Regions from separate parts of the Pigmentiphaga soli genome, predicted to be linked through region 2. Evidence: predicted binding sites of a transcription regulator. Region 2 holds the regulator's gene; each other region holds the start of a gene.
The links. Region 2 encodes FNR, which switches genes on or off when oxygen is low (the NO sensors DNR and NnrR bind a similar motif). Its sites were predicted from a motif close to TTGATNNNNATCAA; they were not measured.

Region 1: the regulator FNR is predicted to act here: its motif matches at 2,670-2,683, upstream of ABD927_RS05480 (fatty acid desaturase).
Region 3: the regulator FNR is predicted to act here: its motif matches at 1,879-1,892, upstream of ABD927_RS21075 (PHA/PHB synthase family protein).
Region 4: the regulator FNR is predicted to act here: its motif matches at 2,917-2,930, upstream of ABD927_RS21460 (TraR/DksA family transcriptional regulator).

Annotation. Positions count from the first base shown of each region.
Region 1 is NZ_BAABFO010000004.1:116,677-121,535, reverse strand. Features, by position in the region: gene ABD927_RS05495 (Bug family tripartite tricarboxylate transporter substrate binding protein) at 1-32, shown strand, start outside; gene ABD927_RS05490 (D-2-hydroxyacid dehydrogenase family protein) at 115-1,053, shown strand; gene ABD927_RS05485 (I78 family peptidase inhibitor) at 1,112-1,414, opposite strand; gene ABD927_RS05480 (fatty acid desaturase) at 1,483-2,568, opposite strand; gene ABD927_RS05475 (HlyD family secretion protein) at 2,896-3,912, shown strand; gene ABD927_RS05470 (ATP-binding cassette domain-containing protein) at 3,909-4,859, shown strand, end outside.
Region 2 is NZ_BAABFO010000040.1:5,452-10,310, reverse strand. Features, by position in the region: gene ABD927_RS23790 (DsbC family protein) at 1-671, shown strand, start outside; gene fnr (fumarate/nitrate reduction transcriptional regulator Fnr) at 696-1,445, opposite strand; gene ABD927_RS23780 (response regulator) at 1,442-1,858, opposite strand; gene ABD927_RS23775 (response regulator) at 2,083-2,724, opposite strand; gene ABD927_RS23770 (PAS domain-containing sensor histidine kinase) at 2,721-4,109, opposite strand; gene ABD927_RS23765 (oxygen-independent coproporphyrinogen III oxidase) at 4,162-4,859, opposite strand, start outside.
Region 3 is NZ_BAABFO010000028.1:25,682-30,540, forward strand. Features, by position in the region: gene ABD927_RS21065 (YadA family autotransporter adhesin) at 1-505, shown strand, start outside; gene ABD927_RS21070 (2-hydroxyacid dehydrogenase) at 698-1,702, opposite strand; gene ABD927_RS21075 (PHA/PHB synthase family protein) at 1,986-3,725, shown strand; gene fabI (enoyl-ACP reductase FabI) at 3,728-4,498, shown strand; gene ABD927_RS21085 (phasin family protein) at 4,531-4,859, shown strand, end outside.
Region 4 is NZ_BAABFO010000029.1:46,140-50,998, reverse strand. Features, by position in the region: gene ABD927_RS21475 (tripartite tricarboxylate transporter substrate binding protein) at 1-767, shown strand, start outside; gene ABD927_RS21470 (DUF2501 domain-containing protein) at 959-1,384, shown strand; gene ABD927_RS21465 (Bug family tripartite tricarboxylate transporter substrate binding protein) at 1,453-2,427, shown strand; gene ABD927_RS21460 (TraR/DksA family transcriptional regulator) at 2,424-2,828, opposite strand; gene ABD927_RS21455 (NAD(+) synthase) at 2,955-4,859, shown strand, end outside.

The DNA of each region.
Region 1 (4,859 bases), on a different contig from region 2:
TCAAGGCAACCGGCCTGACCGCAAACGAATAGCGCTGCTCATTCCAGGCGCGCACGGCGGCCTTTGCGTCCGGAATGGCATTGATCAGGCTCGTCCCGGTACTGAGAGCGGGAAATGCATATAGCGATTCTTGACGACTACCACGGCCTGTCGCGCCAGCTCGTGGACTGGTCCGTGCTCGGAAGCGCAACGTCAGTACAGGTCTTTACGGAGCATATCGACGGCCCGGGCCTGGTGGCAGAGCTGCAACCGTTCGACGTCATCGTGGCCATGCGCGAGCGAACGAGGTTTCCGCGTGCCGTGATCGAGGCCCTGCCCAGGCTGCGCTTGCTCGTCAGCACGGGCAAGCGCAACCTGGCCATCGACGCCCAGGCATGCGCGGACAACGGCGTGACCCTGAAATTCGCGCTAGGGCATGCAGTATCGGCCCATGCGACGGCCGAGCTGGCCTGGGCCCACCTTCTGGCGCTGTTCAAGAACCTCACCCTCGAAGACGCGTCCATGCGGCGCGGCCATTGGCAGACTGGCATACCCGTGAGGCTGGCTGGCAAGCGGCTAGGCGTGGTCGGCCTCGGCCCCCTGGGAAAGGCGGTGGGAAGGGTCGGCAAGGCCTTCGACATGGAGGTCGTCGCATGGAGTCCGAACCTGGATGTCCAGCGTGCCGCCGATGCGGGCTTCGCATGGGTGGACAAGCAGACGCTGTTCTCCACCTGCGACGCCATCAGCATCCACATGGTGCTGGCGGAAAGCACCCGCCATTTGGTCGACGCGACGGCCATCGGATGGATGAAACCGGGCGCTTTCCTGGTAAATACCTCGCGGGCCGGCCTGGTCGATCACGAGGCCTTGTATGCTGCCCTGCGGGAGCGGCGCATCGGGGGAGCGGGCCTGGATGTCTTCCCGGTCGAGCCGCTGCCGCGCCACGACCGCCTGCGGAGCCTTCCCAATGTCACGTTGACCCCCCATCTGGGCTACGTGAACATGGAAAATCTCGAGCACTACTACCGAAATTCCCTGGCCGCGATCCAGGAATGGATCGCGGCCAGAGGCTGATGCCTCCGAGTCGGCAGAACGATTCGATATCCACGTCAGCCCAGAACGACTTCCTGCCCTAACCGCAGATGGCGCGAACGATCTTGCCCGTTTCAGGATCGGTTTCTATCGTCACACGCTCTTGACGATAGTCCATCGTTACGGCTTGGCCGGGCGTGACCTGGCGAACAATGGTTGCGCCGGTTGCCTGCCTGGCTTGCTCGTCTGTCAGTCGATCCTTGCCCTTCAAGGAGGTGGCGGCGTCACGTCGGCAAACGCCGGGCCCTGCGCCATCCTGCCCCGTAACGCTCTGGCAAGCGGCAATGGCCGTAGCCGCAAGTCCCAGTATTCCGATAGTGAGCAGAGTCGATGTCTTGGCCATATCTGTCCTTTCATAAGCGTGGACTTCATCGAGCGAGGTCGGGCAGGGCCGCGCAGGTGATGGCGGCGCTACTCGGGCCGGAGCTGCTGCGCTGGCGGCCGCGAGCCGTCGAACCCCGTCCACCGCTCGGCCTTGAAATCGTACAGCTTGCAGCGGCGGGCGGTCGCGAAGTACCAGCGCCACGAGAAAGGCTGGATCACGATGCGCTGCGGCAGCAGTTCTTCGAGCCGGGCCTGCGCTTCCTTCAGCTTGTACAGAGGAATGCCCATGTCCAGGTGATGGGCGGTGTGCTCCATGATGTGATGCAGCAGCGCTCCTACACGCCACCTGAAGGTCAGGTGCACGGTGGTCGTCACGAAGGGCTGCGCGCGGCTCCAGGCCGACCGGTCGTCGTACCAGCGCACGCGTTCGTGGGTATGGTGAACGTAGACCACGAAGCCGATCATCGAGCACCAGAACAGGAACGGCACCAGAAACCCGAATACCAGCAGCCAATGCACCGGCTGGCCGGTGGCGACGGCGGCCCATGCGAGCACGCCCAGCCAGCCGGCGCCGAACAGCGCCACCAGCCAGCAGTCCTTGAAGAATACCGGCCGCCGGCTGGGCATCGCCGCCTTGCCCGGAAAGAACATCTTGCGCCACCAGATCTCCACCATGTAGTAGAGGCCCGGCGCCCACCCGCTTCGATAGAGGCGTTCCAGCCACTGGCGCGGCCGCGGCAGCGCGCGGAATTCCGCCAGGCTGAGCGGCGCCCAGATGAAATCGACGCCCTTCAGGTTCGTGTAGCCGTGGTGCACCACGTTGTGCCCGACTTCCCACAGGCTGTAGGGCGTCAGCGACGGCAGGAAGGCGAGGCGGCCCAGCCATTTGTTGAGGGCGCGGTGCGGCGTCAGGCTCTGGTGGCAGGCATCGTGGCCGATGATGAAAAGCCGCCCGATGACGAAGCCCGCGGCCAGCGCGCCGGCCAGTTTCAGCGCCGTGCTGCGCGCGAATATGACCAGCGCCAGCAGCCCGGCCAGCAGGACGTAATCCAGCAGCAGCAGGGCAATGGGCCGGGCCGTCGTGCGCCGGGATTGCGGTTCCAGCCAGGAACGCAGGATCTTCCGGGGCGGCAGCGGCTCGCCTGAAGGAAGGGGCTGGACGGGCATCGTCATGGGTCGATTCGATCCTCTTTCAGGAGTATGGCCGGCGGCGGCCGCCGCGGATGGGCTGCGCGGCGCGTACCGGATGGTCAGTCAGGGCGTCCGGGCCGGTCTTGATCGGCGTCAAGGGCCGGACGATTGCCGTGCATTGGGCTGGGAATGGTTCTCATTAATATATTGAAGTCCGCGCGCGATGCAAAGGGCAATGTCGTCTCGATGCGTTTCGCCTGATTCTTATCGCCGCCTTCCGCCGCATGCGGCCTTCCCGCGGGGCAGCCCGCCCGCGAGGGCGTCTGGCCCATTAGTATTCGGATTGACGGATACCTGGATCCTTTCTTCATGATCAAGAAGCTTCTTGTCCTTGCGGTGCTGCTGGCGGCCGGCATCGCCGCCGTCTGGTTTCTGTGGGGCTCCCGGCCGGACGACGGCAGCCTTACCCTGTACGGCAACGTCGACATCCGCCAGATCTCCCTGGCGTTCGAAGGCAGCGACCGCGTGGCGCAGATGCGGGTGGAGGAGGGCGACCGGGTGCAGGCCGGCCAGGTGCTGGCGGTGCTGGACACGCGCACCGCGCGTCTGCAACTGGCGCAGGCCGCGGCCCAGGTGGCGGTGCTGGAACAGTCGCTGCTGGCGTTGCGCAATGGCAGCCGGCCGGAGGAGATCCGGCAGGCAAGCGCCGAGGTCGCCGCCGCGCGGGCCGAGGTCGAACGCAGCCGCCTGCAGCTGGACCGCTTGCAACAAGCCGCCGCCAGCACCGGCGGGCAGGCGGTCGCCGGGGTGGAGCTCGACAACGCCCGCGCCCAGATGCAGGTGGCGCAGGCCCGGCTCCAGGCGCAGCGCCAGGCCGAGCGGCTGGCCCGGGTCGGGCCGCGCCGCGAAGACATCGCCCGCGCCGAAGCGCAGCTGGAAGCGGCGCGGGCCGAGCAGGCCCTGCTGCAGCATCGCATCGACCTGGCCGAACTGAAGGCGCCGCAGGCGGCCGTGGTGCGGGCGCGGCTGCTGGAGCCGGGCGACATGGCCTCGCCGCAGCGGCCCGCCTACACCCTGGCGCTGACCGATCCCAAGTGGGTCCGGGCCTATGTCGACGAACCCCACCTGAGCCGCATCCGGCAAGGCATGGCGGCGTCGGTCACCACCGACAGCGCGCCCGGCTCGCCGATCGCCGGGCGCATCGGCTTCATCTCGTCGGTGGCCGAGTTCACGCCCAAGACCGTGCAGACCGAAGATCTGCGCACCGACCTGGTCTACGAGATCCGCATCCTGGTCGACGATCCGGACGACACGCTGCGCCTGGGCATGCCGGCCACGGTGCGCATCGACCTGGCGCCGGCGGCGGACGGCAAGGATCGTTCATGACCGGAGCCGCCCGGCCGCTGGTCGTGGACGCCCAAGATCTCGGCAAGCAGTTCCACGACGCCGCCACCCGGCGCACCGTCGATGCGCTCGCCGGCCTTTGCGTGCAGGCGGCCGAAGGCGAGCTGACCGCGCTGGTCGGCCCCGACGGCGCCGGCAAGACGACCTTCCTGCGCCTGGTGGCCGGGCTGATGCGCCCGCAGTCCGGCAGCCTGTCGGTGCTGGGCATGGACGTCGCGCGCCAGCCGCAGGCGGTGCAGGACCGCATCGGCTACATGCCGCAGCGCTTCGGCCTGTACGAAGACCTGAGCGTGCAGGAAAACCTCGACCTGTACGCCGACCTGCACGCGGTGCCGGCGGCCGAGCGCGGCCAGCGTTTCGCCCGCCTGCTGGAGATGACCGACCTGGCGCGCTTCACGTCGCGGCCGGCGGGCAAGCTGTCGGGCGGCATGAAACAGAAGCTGGGCCTGGCCTGCACGCTGGTGCGCTCGCCCGACCTGCTGCTGCTGGACGAACCCACGGTCGGCGTCGATCCGCTGTCGCGCCGCGAGCTGTGGGAGATCGTGCAGCAGATGATCGCCGAGGAACGGCTGTCGGTGCTGCTGGCCACGTCCTACCTGGACGAGGCCGCGCGCTGCGCCCGGGTCTATGTGCTGCAGGAAGGCCGCCTGCTGGCCGGCGGCAGTCCCGGCGAGATCGCCGCCCGCGCGCGCGGCCTGTGCTTCGAGGCCGATCCGCCGCCGGATGAGCCGGCGCGCAGGCTGCAGGCGCGATTGCTCGACAACGATGCGGCCGTCATCGATGCCGTGCCGCATGGCGGGCGGGTGCACTTCATCGGCCGGCCCGGCATCGACGCCGCGGCGCTGGGTCTGGCCGCCGACCGCGTGCGGTCGGTGGCCGAGGCGCTGGAAGACGGTTTCATGGTGCTGCTGCGCGCCCGCAGCGAAGGG
Region 2 (4,859 bases):
CGGCTACCGCGCCGGCCATGTCGCCGGCCGAACAGAACGTGCGCAAGCTGTTCGTGCAGCGCTTCGGCAACGTCGACATCGACGGCGTGTCCCGCACGCCCTACGGCCTGTACGAGGTCCGCCTGGGCACCACCCTGCTGTACACCGACGACAAGGTCAGCTACGTGCTCAACGGCAATCTGATCGACGCCGCCAGCAAGAAGAACGTCACGCGCGAGCGGATGGAGCAGTTGCTGGCGGTCAAGTTCGACGAGCTGCCGCTGAACCTGGCCGTCAAGCAGGTGCGCGGCGACGGTTCGCGGCGCATGGCGGTGTTCGAGGACCCGAACTGCGGCTACTGCAAGCAGCTGCGGCACTCGCTGCAGGACGTCTCCAACGTCACGATCTACACCTTCCTGTATCCCATCCTGGCGCCCGATTCGTCCACCAAGGCGCGCGACGTCTGGTGTTCGTCCAACCCCGGCCAGGCCTGGGACGACTGGATGCTCAACGGCAAGACGCCGCCGTCGGGCAATTGCAATGCGCCGCTGGAGGCCGTGCTGGCGCTGGGCAAGAAGCTGAACGTGACCGGCACGCCCACCATCTTCTTCGGCGACGACAGCCGCGTCAGCGGCGCGATCCCGGCCGCCCAGCTCAGGGCGCGGCTGGATTCGATGAGCAAGAAGAGCTGAGGCCCGCAACCCCGGGCCCGCCTGCTACACGCGGCGCAGCCCGTCGGCGTCCAGGATGCGGATCAGCTTGCCCTGCACGTCGATCAGCTTCTCTTTCTGGAATTTCGACAGCATCCGGCTGACGGTTTCCAGCTTCAGGCCCAGGAAGCTGCCCATTTCCTCGCGCGTCATGCGCAGGTTGAACTCGGTGCCCGAGAAGCGCCGCGCCTGCAGGCGCTGCGAGATGTTCAGCAGGAAGGCCGACACCCGCTCTTCGGCGCACATGCTGCCCAGCAGCATCATCAGGCCCGACTCGCGGATGATCTCGCCGCTCATCAGCCGGTGCACGTGGCGCTGCATCGGCCGCAGCTCGCGGCACAGCGACTCCAGCACGCGGAACGGGATGATGCACAGCACGCTGTCTTCAAGCGCGATCGCGTCGCAGGTGTGCTGTTCGTTGCAGATGCCGTCCATGCCCAGCGGCTCGCCCACGATGTGGAAGCCGGTGATCTGTTCGCGCCCGTCGCGCAGCGTGACCACGGTCTTGAACGAACCGGCCTTGATCGCGTAGATGCTCTGGAACGGGTCGCCGGTGCGGTACAGCACTTCGCCGCGGCGTACCTTGCGCGAGGTCAGGATCAGCTCGTCGAGCCGCGCGAAGTCTTCCTCCGACATGCCGCAGGGCATGCAGACGTTGCGCATCGCGCAGCTGGAACAATTGACGCTGCCGTGCCGCACGGCTTCGCGCTGCGGCGGGGCGGCGGCGGGCATCGGGGCGACGGAAATCGGCATCATGACGAGGCTCCTGGGTGGCCGGCCGACCGCGCCTCGGCCATCTGCCGGATGGTGTCGCGGACCCGGCCGAACTCGGTCGATTTATCGAAGAAGAAGCGGGCGCCTTCCTGCAGGCATTGCCTGCGGAACTGGGCGTCGGCGTAGTTGGTCAGCACGATCGGCACGATGGCCCGTCCGCTGGCCGAGATGTTGCGCAAGACGTTGATCCCGCTGCCGTCGCGCAGCTGCATGTCGACGATGGCGACGTCGGCATGGTTGGATTCCAGCTGCCGGGCTTCGTCCTGGGTGGCGGCGGTGCCGATCACCTGCACGCCCGGGATCGCGCCCAGCAGCGTGGACAGCCGCTGGCAGATCAACGGCGAGTCGTCGACCAGGAAGACTTTCAGCGAGGAAGGAGAGGCGATCGCTTGCATGGCCACAGTATCGGCCGGCCGCCGTCCGCGCGAAATCAGGCGCTACGGAAAATCGCGTAAGGAGAGCGGCGGCCCGTGTAAGAAAATCCTGACAAGCGCGACGACGATTCGCCCCTCCAAGCCGCCCTCATCCAGGATGCGGCGGATCCGGCTCCGCCGGTCCGCCCGCATCGCCCCCTGGGGGGCGCGCGAAGCGCGTAGGGGGGGGGGTCAAAACCCTTTGGTCAAATCCCTTCTTCGAACAGCTTGTGCCGGATCGCGTAGCGCACCAGCGCCGCGTCGCTCTGCAACTGCATTTTCTCGAGGATGCGCATCTTGTAGGTGCTGACCGTCTTGCTGCTGACCGACAGCTCGCGGGCGATGTCGCCCAGTGGCTGGCCGTCGACCAGCCGGCGGAACACGTCGAATTCGCGGTCCGACAGCCGCTCGTGCGGCAGCCGGTCGGCGGCGCCCGTCAGGCCGCGGGCGAACTGCTCGGCCATCGCCAGGCTCACGTATACGCCGCCGGCGGCGACCTTGGCCACGGCCGCCACCAGTTCCTTGGTGGCGCTTTCCTTGGTCAGGTAGCCCGAGGCGCCGGCGGCGAAGGCGCGCTTGGCGTACTGTTCCTCGGCGTGCATGGTCAGCACCAGCACCTTCAGCCCCGGCTGTTCTTCCTTGATCTGGCGGATGAGTTCCAGGCCGTTGCGGCCCGGCATCGACAGGTCCAGCAGCAGCACCGACGCCGGGCATTCGCGCGCCAGGCGGATCGCGCCGGCGCCGTCGGCCGCCTCGCCCGCCACTTCGAAGCCTTCCGCGCCGGACAGGATGTGGCGCAGGCCGTCGCGCACCAGCGCGTGGTCGTCGGCGATCAGGACGCGGATCATGGCGCGGCTCCGGCCGGTTCCGGCTGCACCAGCACGGCCGCCAGCGGCAGGTCCACCTGCAGCCGGAATCCGCGCCCCGGCACGCTGTCGATCGTCACGCGGCCGTCGAGCATCCGCGCGCGCTCGCGCACCCCCAGCAGGCCGAACGACTTGCGGCCGGGCACGGCCTCGGCCGGCATGCCGCGGCCGTCGTCGGCGATGCGGACGACGAAGCGCTCGCCCTCGCGCAGCACTTCCAGCCAGACCTGGGTCGCATTCGCGTGCCGCGCCACGTTGGTCAGCCCCTCCTGCACGATGCGGAAGATCGCGGTGGCGGCCTCCGGCCGGAACGGCACGGGCCCGACGTCGAGTTCGGCATCGACCCGCAGCCGGTAGCGCTGCGTGAAGTCGTTGACCAGCCATTCCACCGCCGGCGCGAGGCCCAGGTCGTCGAGCATCACCGGCCGCAGGTCGGCGGCGATGCGGCGCACCGAGGCCACGGTGGCGTCGAGCAGTTCGTACATGCCCTTCAGGTGCGACAGCAGCGGGCCGCGCTCGGTGCCGGCCTGCAATTCGTCTTCGAGGATGGTGACGTCCATCTTCAGCGCCGTCAGCTGCTGGCCGAGGTCGTCGTGCAGTTCGCGCGCGATGCGGGTCTTCTCGTCCTCGCGCGCGGCCTGGATGCTGCCGGACAGCAGGCGCAGCTCCTCGCGCGAGGCGCGCAGCGCGTCTTCGGCCTCCACCCGCGCGGTGATGTCGCGCAGCATGACGGTATACAGCCGCCGGCCGCCTTCCTGGTACTGGGAGATCGAGGCCTCGATCGGGAATTCGGTGCCGTTGGCGCGCAGCGCGTACAGGCGCCGCTGCTTGCCCATCTGCCGTTCCGACACGCCGGTGCGGCCGAAGCGTTCGACGTCTTCCTTGTGGCCGGCGCGGTAGCGTTCGGGGATGAAGCGGTCGAGCGCGGCGCCCGTGGCCTCGGCGGCGCTGCACAGGAACAGCTTCTCGGCCATGGGGTTGAACAGCACGACGCGCTGGGCGTCGTCGACCACGATGATGGCTTCCATCGCCGAGCGGATGATGCCGTCCAGCCGCGCGGCGTTGCGCCGTTCGCGGCTTTGCGCGTCGAGCGCCGCGCTGGCCGCCGCCGCCCGCGTGCGGCGCATCGCCAGCGCCGACCAGAACAGCAGCACCGCCGCCGCGATGCCGGCCGCCACCACCGCCAGCAGCCCCGCGCGGACCAGCCAGGCCGTATCGGCGGCGGCCAGGTGCGGCGCCAGCGCGCGCCAGGTCACGCCGCCGGCGGCGATCGAAATCAGCAACGAAGCGCCGGCCGCGATCATCGGCCAGGAGACGGCCCGCCGGCCCTGCGGCGCCGGCGGCGAAACGGATGAGGAAATGCGCATAGCGCGCATTCTGCGCGGTTTACCATGTATGCGCCACCCAGCCCGGGGTGGGCTACCGCCACCGGCGGCGGCGCGCGTAGCTGTCGAAGACCCGGCACAAGGCGCCCAGCACCAGCAGGCCGTCGCCCACGGCCTCGATGGCGTCGGCCGCGCAATCGATCAGGCCGCTGCGCTCGAACGGCGTCAGTTCGGCCAGTTCGCGGGCGAAGTAGCGGCCGAAATCCACGCCGTGGCCGTCCTCGATCGCGCCGATGTCGATGAACTGGTTGCAGGCCAGCGACTGGATCACCGCCCGCCGCAGCAGGTCGTCGCCCGTCAGGCGCAGCCCGCGCTCGGCTGGCAGGTGGCCCTGGCGCAGGGCGTCGAAATAGGCCGCCTCGGTGCGCTGGTTCTCGTAATAGACGGCGCCCAGCGAGCCGACCGCCGCCGGGCCGAGCGCCAGCGTGCTGGCGCCGGGCAGCGCCGACATGCCGTACGGCGTGAGCGTGGCGCAGCCCAGGCGCTGCGCGACGGCGACCGGGTCGTCGGGCTGCGCGTAGTAGTCGGGCCCCACCCGCACGTAGCCGGCGGTCTCCAGGCGATCGGCTATGTGCCGCAGCACCGTCATCCGCGCGCGCGCCGCGGCTGCCGCGGCGCGCCCCGCGGTGCCCGGGGCGGTGTCCGTTTCCCGCAGCAGGACGCGCTGCGGCCGGAACGCCGCCATCGCGTCGAGCCGGAGCGTCAGTTCGTCGAGCGGTTGCCAGGCGCCGC
Region 3 (4,859 bases), on a different contig from region 2:
GCTGGGCGCCGGCTCGTCGGCCTCGCGCGGCGCGCAGGCCGATTACCAGGCCTACGGCGTGGACGCCCCGCAAAGCTCATCGGGCGAGGTCAACGTGGGCAACCGCCAGATCACCGGCGTGGCGGCGGGCAGCGACGTCAACGACGCCGTCAACGTCGGCCAGCTCGACAGCACGGTGCAGCGCTCGTCGGCCGCGGTGCTGGGCCAGGCCAACCAGTACACCGACCAGCGTTTCAACCAGCTGAACGACGCCTTCCGCCGCGACCTGCACGGCGTCGAGCGCAAGGCCTACGCCGGCACCGCCGCGGCCATGGCCGCGCGCCAGGCGCCGTTCGTGCCCGGCAAGTTCAGCTACGCCGCCAACGTGGCCAACTACCGCGGCGAGAGCGCGCTGGGCATCAGCCTGCGGCACACTTCGAGCAGCGGCGCATGGAGCGTGGAAGGCGGCGTGGCCGGCAGCGGCCAGGGCCTGGGCGTATTCGCCGGCGTCGGCGGCGTGTTCTGATCCAGGATGCGGCGGATCCGGCTCCGCCGGTCCGCGCGCATCGCCCCCTCGAGGGGGGCGGCCGTAGGCCGCGTGGGGGTGGGCTTCCCTTCCGGTCCGCGCGCATCGCCCCCTCGAGGGGGGAGCGGCCGTAGGCCGCGCGGGGGTGGGCTTCCCTTCCGGTCCGCGCGCATCGCCCCCTGGGGGCGCGCGTCAGCGCGTAGGGGGGAGAATATTCTCACAGGGCCGGCCGGTGGCGAAGGCGTCGAGATTGTCCAGCGTCACGGCGGCGATCTCGCGCAGCGCCTCGGCCGTGAAGAAGCCCTGGTGCCCGGTCACCAGCACGTTGGGGAAGGTCATCAGGCGCTGGAACACGTCGTCGTCGATGATGTCGTCGGACCGGTCGCGGAAGAACAGCGAGCTTTCCTGTTCGTAGACGTCGATCGCCAGCGAGCCCAGGTGGCGGGATTTCAGCGCCGCGATCACCGCCTGGGTATCGACCAGCGCCCCGCGCGAGGTGTTGACCAGCATCGCGCCCGACTTCATCGCGGCCAGCGCCCGCGCGTCGATCATGTGGCGCGTGTCTTCGGTCAGCGGGCAGTGCAGGCTGACGATGTCGGCCCGCGCCAGCAATTCGTCGAGCCCGACGTAATCCCCCAGGGTCTTGAATTCCTCCGACGGGAACGGATCGGCGCCCAGCAGCCGGCAGCCGATGCCTTTCAGGATGCGCGCCGTGGCCAGGCCGATCTTGCCCGTGCCGATCAGCCCGACCGACTTGCCGTGCAGCGTCATGCCCAGCAGGCCGTCGAGCGCGAAATTGCCCTCGCGCACGCGGTTGTAGGCGCGGTGGGTGTGGCGGTTCAGCGTCATGATGAGCGCGATGGCGTGCTCGGCCACGGCCTCGGGCGAATAGGCCGGCACGCGCGCCACGAACAGGCCCAGGCGGGCGGCGGCGGCCACGTCGACGTTGTTGAAGCCCGCGCAGCGCAGCAGCACGGCCCGCACGCCGGCACCGGCCAGCGCTTCCAGCACCGGCGCGTCGAGCCGGTCGTTGACGAAGACGCAGACGGCGTCGCAGCCGCGCGCCAGCGCAACGGTTTGCGCCGACAGCGCGGCTTCCTGGTAGTCGAGCTCGAAGCCCTGCGCCGCGCGCAGGCGGTTGGCTTCGTCGAGGAAGAAGCGGTCGTAGCGCTGGGCGCTGAAAACGGCGACTTTCATGGCGGCCTCCGCTAGCCGGGCTGATGCCCTGAATGTACCTCAAGGCTAGCCCACCCCTACGCGCTTCGCGCGCCCCTCAAGGGGCGACGCTGGCGGACCGGCGGAGCCGGAGCCGCGGCGTCCTGGATGGGGGGCGCCAAGTGGAGCCGTGAGCTCTTGCGCGGTGCAACATGTTATTGACGCATGTCAAATCGCCGCGCACCATGCGATGGACAATATCCGCAGTCAGGGGCGCGCCGCCGTCCCGCCGCGGAGCGCCCGCGGTCTTCTCCGAGGCCTTTCGATGACCCTTGAATCTTCGCCCGCCGACGGCTTCGCGGCCAGGATAGACCTCGGCACGCGCGCGCTGCTGGCGCGCCTGACCGCATCGATGTCGCCCCAGGCCCTGGCGCTGGCCTGGCTCGACTGGGCCTCGCACCTGGCCGTGTCGCCGGGCAAGGGCCTGCAGGTGGGCCTGCAGGCCGCCTGCCAGGCGGCCCAGCTGGTCGGCTACCGCTGGGCCGCATTGGCCGCCCCGACGCAGGCCGTGCCGCCGGTAACCGACCGCCGCTTCGCCGATCCGGCCTGGCGCCAATGGCCGTTCAACCTGCTGCACCAGTCCTTCCTGCTGCACGAACGACTGTGGGACGGCGCCACCCACGGCGTGCGCGGGGTGGAGCCGCACCATGAACAGCTGGTCGCCTTCTTCGCCCGCCAGTGGCTCGACATGCTGTCGCCCGGCAATTTCGGTCCCACCAACCCGGTGGTGCTGCGGCGCACGATGGAGGAGGCCGGCAACAACCTGTGGCGCGGCCACCTGAACCTGGTCGAAGACGCCCGCCGCCTGCTGGCCGGCGAGCCGCCGGCCGGCGCCGAGAATTTCGTGCCCGGCCGCGAAGTGGCCGTCACGCCCGGCAAGGTGGTGCTGCGCAACCGCGTGATGGAACTGATCCAGTACGCGCCGGCCGCGGCCGGCGCGCAGGTGCACCCCGAGCCGCTGCTGGTCGTGCCGGCCTGGATCATGAAGTACTACATCCTCGACCTGTCGCCGCACAACTCGCTGATCCGCTACCTGGTGGCGCAGGGCCGCACGGTATTCTGCATTTCGTGGAAGAACCCCGGCGAGGCCGAGCGCGACCTGGGCATGGACGACTACCTGGAAGAGGGCTTCCATGCGGCGCTGGACGCCGTCAACGCCATCGTGCCGCAGCAGCCGGTGCATGCGGTGGGCTATTGCCTGGGCGGCACGCTGCTGGCGATCGCCGCCGCCGCGATGGCGCGCGACGGCGACCACCGGCTGGCCACGATGACGCTGTTCGCGGCGCAGACCGATTTCGCCGAACCGGGCGAACTGGGACTGTTCATCGACGAAAGCGAAGTATCGCTGCTCGAGGCCCAGATGGCGCGCACCGGCTACCTGACCGCCGGCCAGATGGCGGGCGCCTTCCAGATGCTGCGTTCCTACGACCTGCTGTGGTCGCGCCTGGTGGGCGACTACCTGTTGGGCGAACGGCCGGCGATGAACGACCTGATGGCCTGGAACGCCGACGCCACCCGCATGCCGGCGAAGATGCACGGCCAGTACCTGCGGCGGCTGTTCCTCCACGACGACCTGGCGCAGGGCCGCTATCCGGTGCGCGGCCGCCCGGTGGCCCTGGCCGACCTCACGCTGCCGGTGTTCATGGTGGGCACCGAGACCGACCACGTCGCGCCCTGGCGCTCCGTGTTCAAGCTGCAATACCAGACCCTGGCCGAGATCACCTTCGTGCTGACCAGCGGCGGCCACAACGCCGGCATCGTCAGCGAGCCGGGCCATCCGCGCCGCCACTACCGCCTGCTCACGCACCCGGCCGGCGCGCCCTACGTGGCGCCGGAAGAATGGCTCGGCCTGGCGCCGGTGGCCGAAGGTTCCTGGTGGCCCGAGTGGGTGCAATGGCTGCGGCAGCGCTCTGCCGATCCTGGCGCGCCGCCCCGCATGGGCGCGCCGCGCCGCGGCTACCCTGTGCTCGGCGACGCGCCGGGCCGATACGTGCTGGAGAAGTGACCATGGACGCGTCGACGCTGCAGGGCAAGAAGGGACTGGTGGTCGGCATCGCCAACGACGAAAGCATCGCCTGGGGCTGCGCCCGGGCTTTCCGCGCGGCCGGCGCCGAACTGGCCGTCACCTGGCTCAACGACAAGGCGCGGCCGTACGTGGAGCCGCTGGCCGAAGCCGTGCAGGCCCCGATCCGCCTGCCGCTCGACGTCGAACGGGAAGGCCAGCTGGAGGCGGTGTTCGACGCCGTCGCCAGGCAGTGGGGACGGCTCGACTTCGCGCTCCATTCGATCGCCTATGCGCCCAGGGAAGACCTGCAGCGGCGCGTGGTCGACACCTCGGCCGCCGGCTTCGCCCGCGCGATGGATGTGTCCTGCCATTCCTTCATCCGCATGGCCCGGCTGGCCGAGCCGCTGATGCAGGGCGGCGGCAGCCTGATGACGATGAGCTACCTGGGCGCCGAAGAGGTCATCGACGACTACGGCCTGATGGGGCCGGTCAAGGCGGCGCTCGAATCCACGGTGCGCTACCTGGCCGCCGAGCTTGGCCCGGCCGGCATCCGCGTCAACGCGGTGTCGCCCGGGCCGGTGGCCACCCGGGCGGCCTCGGGCATCGCCCATTTCGACCGGCTGCTGGCCGACAGCCAGCGCCGGGCGCCGATGCGGCGGCCGCTGTCGATCGACGACGTCGGCCCCCTGTGCGCCTTTCTGGCGAGCGATGCGGCCGGCGCCATCACCGGCGGCACGCTGTACGTCGACTGCGGCTATCACGTGCTCAATTGACGCCCCCGGCCGCCCACTATCAGGAGAACATCATGAGCAACCCCAGCGATCTGCCCCTGGCCCTGCACAAGGCCAACATGGAATTCGTGCTGCGCACCGCCGGCCTGATGCAGGACAGCGTGCGCCAATGGTTCGACCTGGGCGCCAAGGTGGTCGACGCCCGCTGCGCCGAATCGAAATCGTGCGCCGAGCGGCTGACCCGGATCCACGACTGGCCCTCGTTCGCCACCCTGTCCGGCGAATCGGCGCGCGGCGTGTTCCAGCAGCGGCTCGGCGACGGCCAGGCGGCGGCGCAGGTGGCCATCGCCAGCCAGGCCGCCTTCGCCTCCGGCCTGCAGGACGCCTTCCAGGCCTGGCAGAA
Region 4 (4,859 bases), on a different contig from region 2:
GCGCGGGGACCATGCTGGCGACCGAGCTGGTCGCCAAGGCGCCGCCCGACGGCTACACCATCCTGCTCACGACCAACAGCCTGTCGATTAATGCAGCGGTGCGCAAGATCAACCTGGATCCGCTGGCCGATCTGGCGGCGATCACGCTGGTGGCCAGCGCGCCCGACATCCTGGTAGCCAATCCGCGGCTGCCGGCCAAGAACGTCCAGGAAGTGATGGCGCTGGCGCGCGAAAAGCCCGGCAAGATCACCTTCGGCTCGGCCGGCACCGGCTCGGGTACCCACATGGATGGCGAGCTGTTCAAGTCGCTGGCCGGCATCGACATCCTGCACGTGCCGTACAAGGGCGGTTCGCAGGCGCTGGCGGACCTGCTGGGCGGCCACATCGACCTGATGTTCATGAATCCGATCGGCGTGCTGGGCCAGGTGCGGCGCGGCGATGCGCGCGCGTTGGCGGTCAGCACCACCAGCCGCCTGCCGCTGCTGCCCGAGGTGCCGACGCTGGCCGAGGCGGGCGTGCCGGGCTACGATTCGGGCGTCTGGTACGCGGCGTTCGCGCCGGCCGGCACGCCGGCCGACATCGTCGACGCGCTGCACCGGGCGATCGTGCAGGCGCTGAAGTCGCCCGCGGTGGAAAAAGAGCTGCAGTCGCTGGGCGCCCAGGTGGTGGGGAGCAGCCCGCGCGACTTCCATGCATACCTGGCCGCCGACATCGCCCGCTGGCAAAAGGTGGTGCAGGGCAATCCCAAGCTGCGCATCGCCGACTGAACGCGGCGCCGGACAAGGATGAACAATTGCAAACGCCGTTGCCCACCGGCGGCGAGCCGCGCCTACACTAGCTGCGTCATTCGCATCCTGTCAGGGGACACTCCATGCTTTCCATCCTCCGGTCCGGCCGTTGCCTGGCGCTTTGCGCCGCGGCCATGACATTCGCGTGGGCGCCGGCCCACGCTCAGCTAATGGATTCGATCAAGGGCGCGCTGGGCGGCGCGAGCAGCCAGGGTTCGTCGTCGGGCGGCTCGTTCCTGGGCGGCGGCAGCGGCAGCGGCGGCGGGCTGGGCAGCCTCTCCGGCCTGAGCGGGCTGGCCGGCGGGTCCCTGCCCTCGCTCGATTCGGTCGGCACCGGCAACATCGCCGGCATTCTCGGCTTCTGCGCCAAGAACAAGTTCCTGGGCGGCGATGCGACCTCGCTGCAGGACAAGCTGCTGGGGCAGCTCGGCGGCCAGAGCAAGGCCCAATCCGACAGTGGCTACGCCGAGGGCCTGAGCGGCATCCTGGGCGGCAACAGCGGCCAGAAGGTGGACCTGAACGGCGGCGGCCTGAAGCAGAAGCTCACCGACCAGGTCTGCGACAAGGTGCTGGAGTACGGGCAGTCTCTGCTGTAGCGGGCGGCAGGCTTGCCGAACCCGCCCTGCCGCCGCACAATGCCTCCTCCCCCACACGGAGTGAGACGATGAAAAAAATCATAGCGCTTGCGGCACTCTCCATCACGGCCTGCGTGCCGGCGCGCTTCGCGGCGGCCCAGGCCGCCTACCCCAACAAACCCATCCGCCTGATCGTGACCTTCGCCCCCGCCGGCAGCGTCGACATCATCGCGCGGGTGATCGCGCCCAAGCTGTCGGAAAAGCTCGGCCAGAGCGTGGTGGTCGAGAACCGGGCCGGCGCCTCGGGCATCATCGGCATCGAAGCCGTCAAGAACGCCGCGCCCGACGGCTACACGCTGATGCTGAACACGATTCCGTTCGTGGCCAATCAGTACATGTACAAGAAGCTGCCCTATTCGCCGCTGAACGATTTCGTGCCGATTTCGCTAGTGGTGGCGTCGCCGTCGGTGCTGGTCGTCAACCCGAAGAAAATGCCGGTGAATTCCGTCAAGGAGCTGATCGAGGTGGCCAAGTCCAAGCCCGGCCAGCTCGACTACTCCGCGGCAGGCGCCGGCACCAATCCGCACATCTCCGGCGAGCTGTTCAACAAGCTGGCCGGCGTGAAGCTGCAGGCCATCCAGTACAAGGGCGGCGGCCCGGCTGTGGCGGCGGTGGTCAGCGGCGAGGTCGGCATCATGTTCTCCAACGTCTCGGAAAGCGCCGCCTTCGTCAAGAGCGGCCAACTGCGCGCGCTGGGCGTGACCAGCTCCGTCCGCTCGCCCGTCTATCCCGACCTGCCCACCGTGGCCGAGGCCGGCGTGCCGGGCTACGAGTTCAGCACCTGGCACGGGATGCTGGCGCCGAAGGGCACGCCCGACGCGATCGTGCAACTGCTCAGCCAGAAAGTGCAGGAAACCGCGAGGGATCCGGAAATCTCCAAGCGGCTGCAGGAAATGGGCCTGGACGTCATCGCCAGCACGCCGCAGCAGTTCGGCGAGCACCTGAAAAAGGAATCGGCGAAGTGGGGCCAGGTGCTGAAAGACGGCGCGATTACGCTGGATTAGAGCGTGCTGTGCACGAGGCCCGCGCGCCGCTCGTGCACTTCCTGGCACGACAGGCAGCGCTTGGCGGTGGGATAGGCCAGCAGCCGGGCGTACTCGATGTCGTCGCCGCAGTTCACGCACTGGCCATAGGTGCCCGCGGCGATGCGGGCGCGGGCCGCGGCCACGTCGCGCAGTACTTCCAGCTGCAAGCCCACCGCCGCGTGGTCGAGGTCGACCAGCAGGTCGCCGCCCGAGGCGTCGCCCTGGTCGCCTGCCGCCCCGGACAATTCGGCATACGATTCGTCGGCCAGCTCCTGTGCCTTGCGGCCGGCTTCCTCGCGCGCAGCCAGTTCGCGGCGGATGAGCGCCTGTTCGAGCAGCGCAAGCTGCGTCGGGTTGGGATAAGGGCTGGGTACGGACATGGCAAACTCCTGGAAGACGCGGCCATGCGGCCGCCTGCGCTCGCCGCCGCCTGTTTGTGACATATTGAGCCGATCCGGCCCCGCTGCCTTGATTACGATCAAACGGATTCCATGCCCAGAACCGCGATGAAACCGACGCCTGAATTCTTCAACCTCCACCGCCACGATTTCGTGCGCGTGGCCGTGGCGGTGCCGCGGCTGCGCGTGGCCGACCCGGCCTTCAACACCGCGCAGACCATCGCCGCGATGCGCGAGGCCGCCGGCCGGCACGCGCTCGTCGCCCTGTTCCCCGAACTAGGCCTGTCGGCGTATTCGTGCGACGACCTGTTCCAGCAGCAGCCGCTGCTGGACGGCTGCCTGCGCGGGCTGGAGGCGGTGCTCGAGGCCTCGCGCGAACTGCCGCTGATCGCGGTGGTGGGCCTGCCGCTGCGCATCGACGGCATGCTGTTCAATTGCGCGGCGGTGGTGCACCGCGGGCGGCTGGCCGGCATCGTGCCGAAAACCTACCTGCCCAACTACCGCGAGTTCTACGAGATGCGGCAGTTCGCCTCCGGCGACTGCCTGCGGCGGCGCGAACTGTCGCTGCTGGGGCAGCAGGGCGTGCCCTGCGGCGACCGGCTGCTGTTCGACGTGCCCGACCAGCCGCTGTTGCGCTTCCACGTGGAGATCTGCGAAGACCTGTGGACGCCGATTCCGCCGTCGTCGTTCGGCGCGCTGGCCGGCGCCACGCTGCTGCTGAACCTGTCGGCTTCCAACGTCACCATCGCCAAGGCCGACTACCGGCGCGAGCTGGTGGGCAACCAGTCGGCACGCTGCCTGGCCGCCTACGCCTACAGCGCCGCCGGCTACGGCGAATCCACCACCGACCTGGCCTGGGACGGCCACGGCATGGTGTGCGAGAACGGCACCCTGCTGCGCGAGACCGAGCGTTTCCTGGACGACTCGCAGCTGATCTGCGCCGACGTCGACCTCGACCGGCTGGCGCAGGAGCGCGCGCGGCAGACCAGTTTCTCGCAGTCGGTGCTGCGGCACCGGCAGGCCTGCGCCGAGTTCCGCACCGTGGTGATCGATGAAAAACTGGACCGCGCCGGCCGCATCCTGCTCGATCGCGAATACGGCCGCTTCCCCTACGTGCCGGCCGACCCGGTCAAGCGCAACGAGCGCTGCGAAGAGATCCATGCGATCCAGGTGCAGGGTCTGGTCACGCGGATGCGCTCGGCCGGCATCAAGAAACTGGTGATCGGCGTGTCGGGCGGGCTGGATTCCTGCAATGCCCTGCTGGTGTGCGCCGGCGCGGTCGACAAGCTCGGCCTGCCGCGCGAGAACATCGTGGCCGTATCGATGCCCGGCTTCGCCACCAGCGAGCGTACCCGCGCGCAGGCCAACGCGCTAATGGCCGGCATCGGCTGCAAGGCGCTCGAAATCGACATCCGGCCCAGCTGCCGGCAAATGCTGGAAGACATCGGCCACCCCTACGCGAGCGGCGAGGAACGCTACGACGTGACCTTCGAGAACGTGCAGGCCGGCGAACGCACCAGCCACCTGTTCCGGCTGGCCAATATGCACGGCGCGCTGGTGGTGGGCACCGGCGACCTGAGCGAGCTGGCGCTGGGCTGGTGCACCTACGGCGTGGGCGACCACATGTCGCACTACGGCGTCAATGGCAGCGTACCGAAGACGCTGGTGCAGTACCTGATCCGCTGGGCCGCGGACGCGGCGCCGTTCGGGCCGGCGCTGGGGCCGGTGCTGAAAGACGTGCTCGACACCGAGATCAGCCCCGAGCTCGTGCCCGGCGGCGTGCAGCGCTCGGAGGATTCGGTGGGGCCCTACGAACTGCAGGACTTCAACCTGTACTTCCTGCTGCGCTTCGGCTTCCGGCCATCGAAGATCGCCTTCCTGGCCTGGCACGCATGGCACGACGCCACCCGCGGCCGCTGGCCCGACATGCCGGCCGAACTGCGCCACGCCTACGGCATCGGCGACATCAAGCACTGGCTGCGCGTGTTCGTGAAGCGCTTCATCCAGGACATG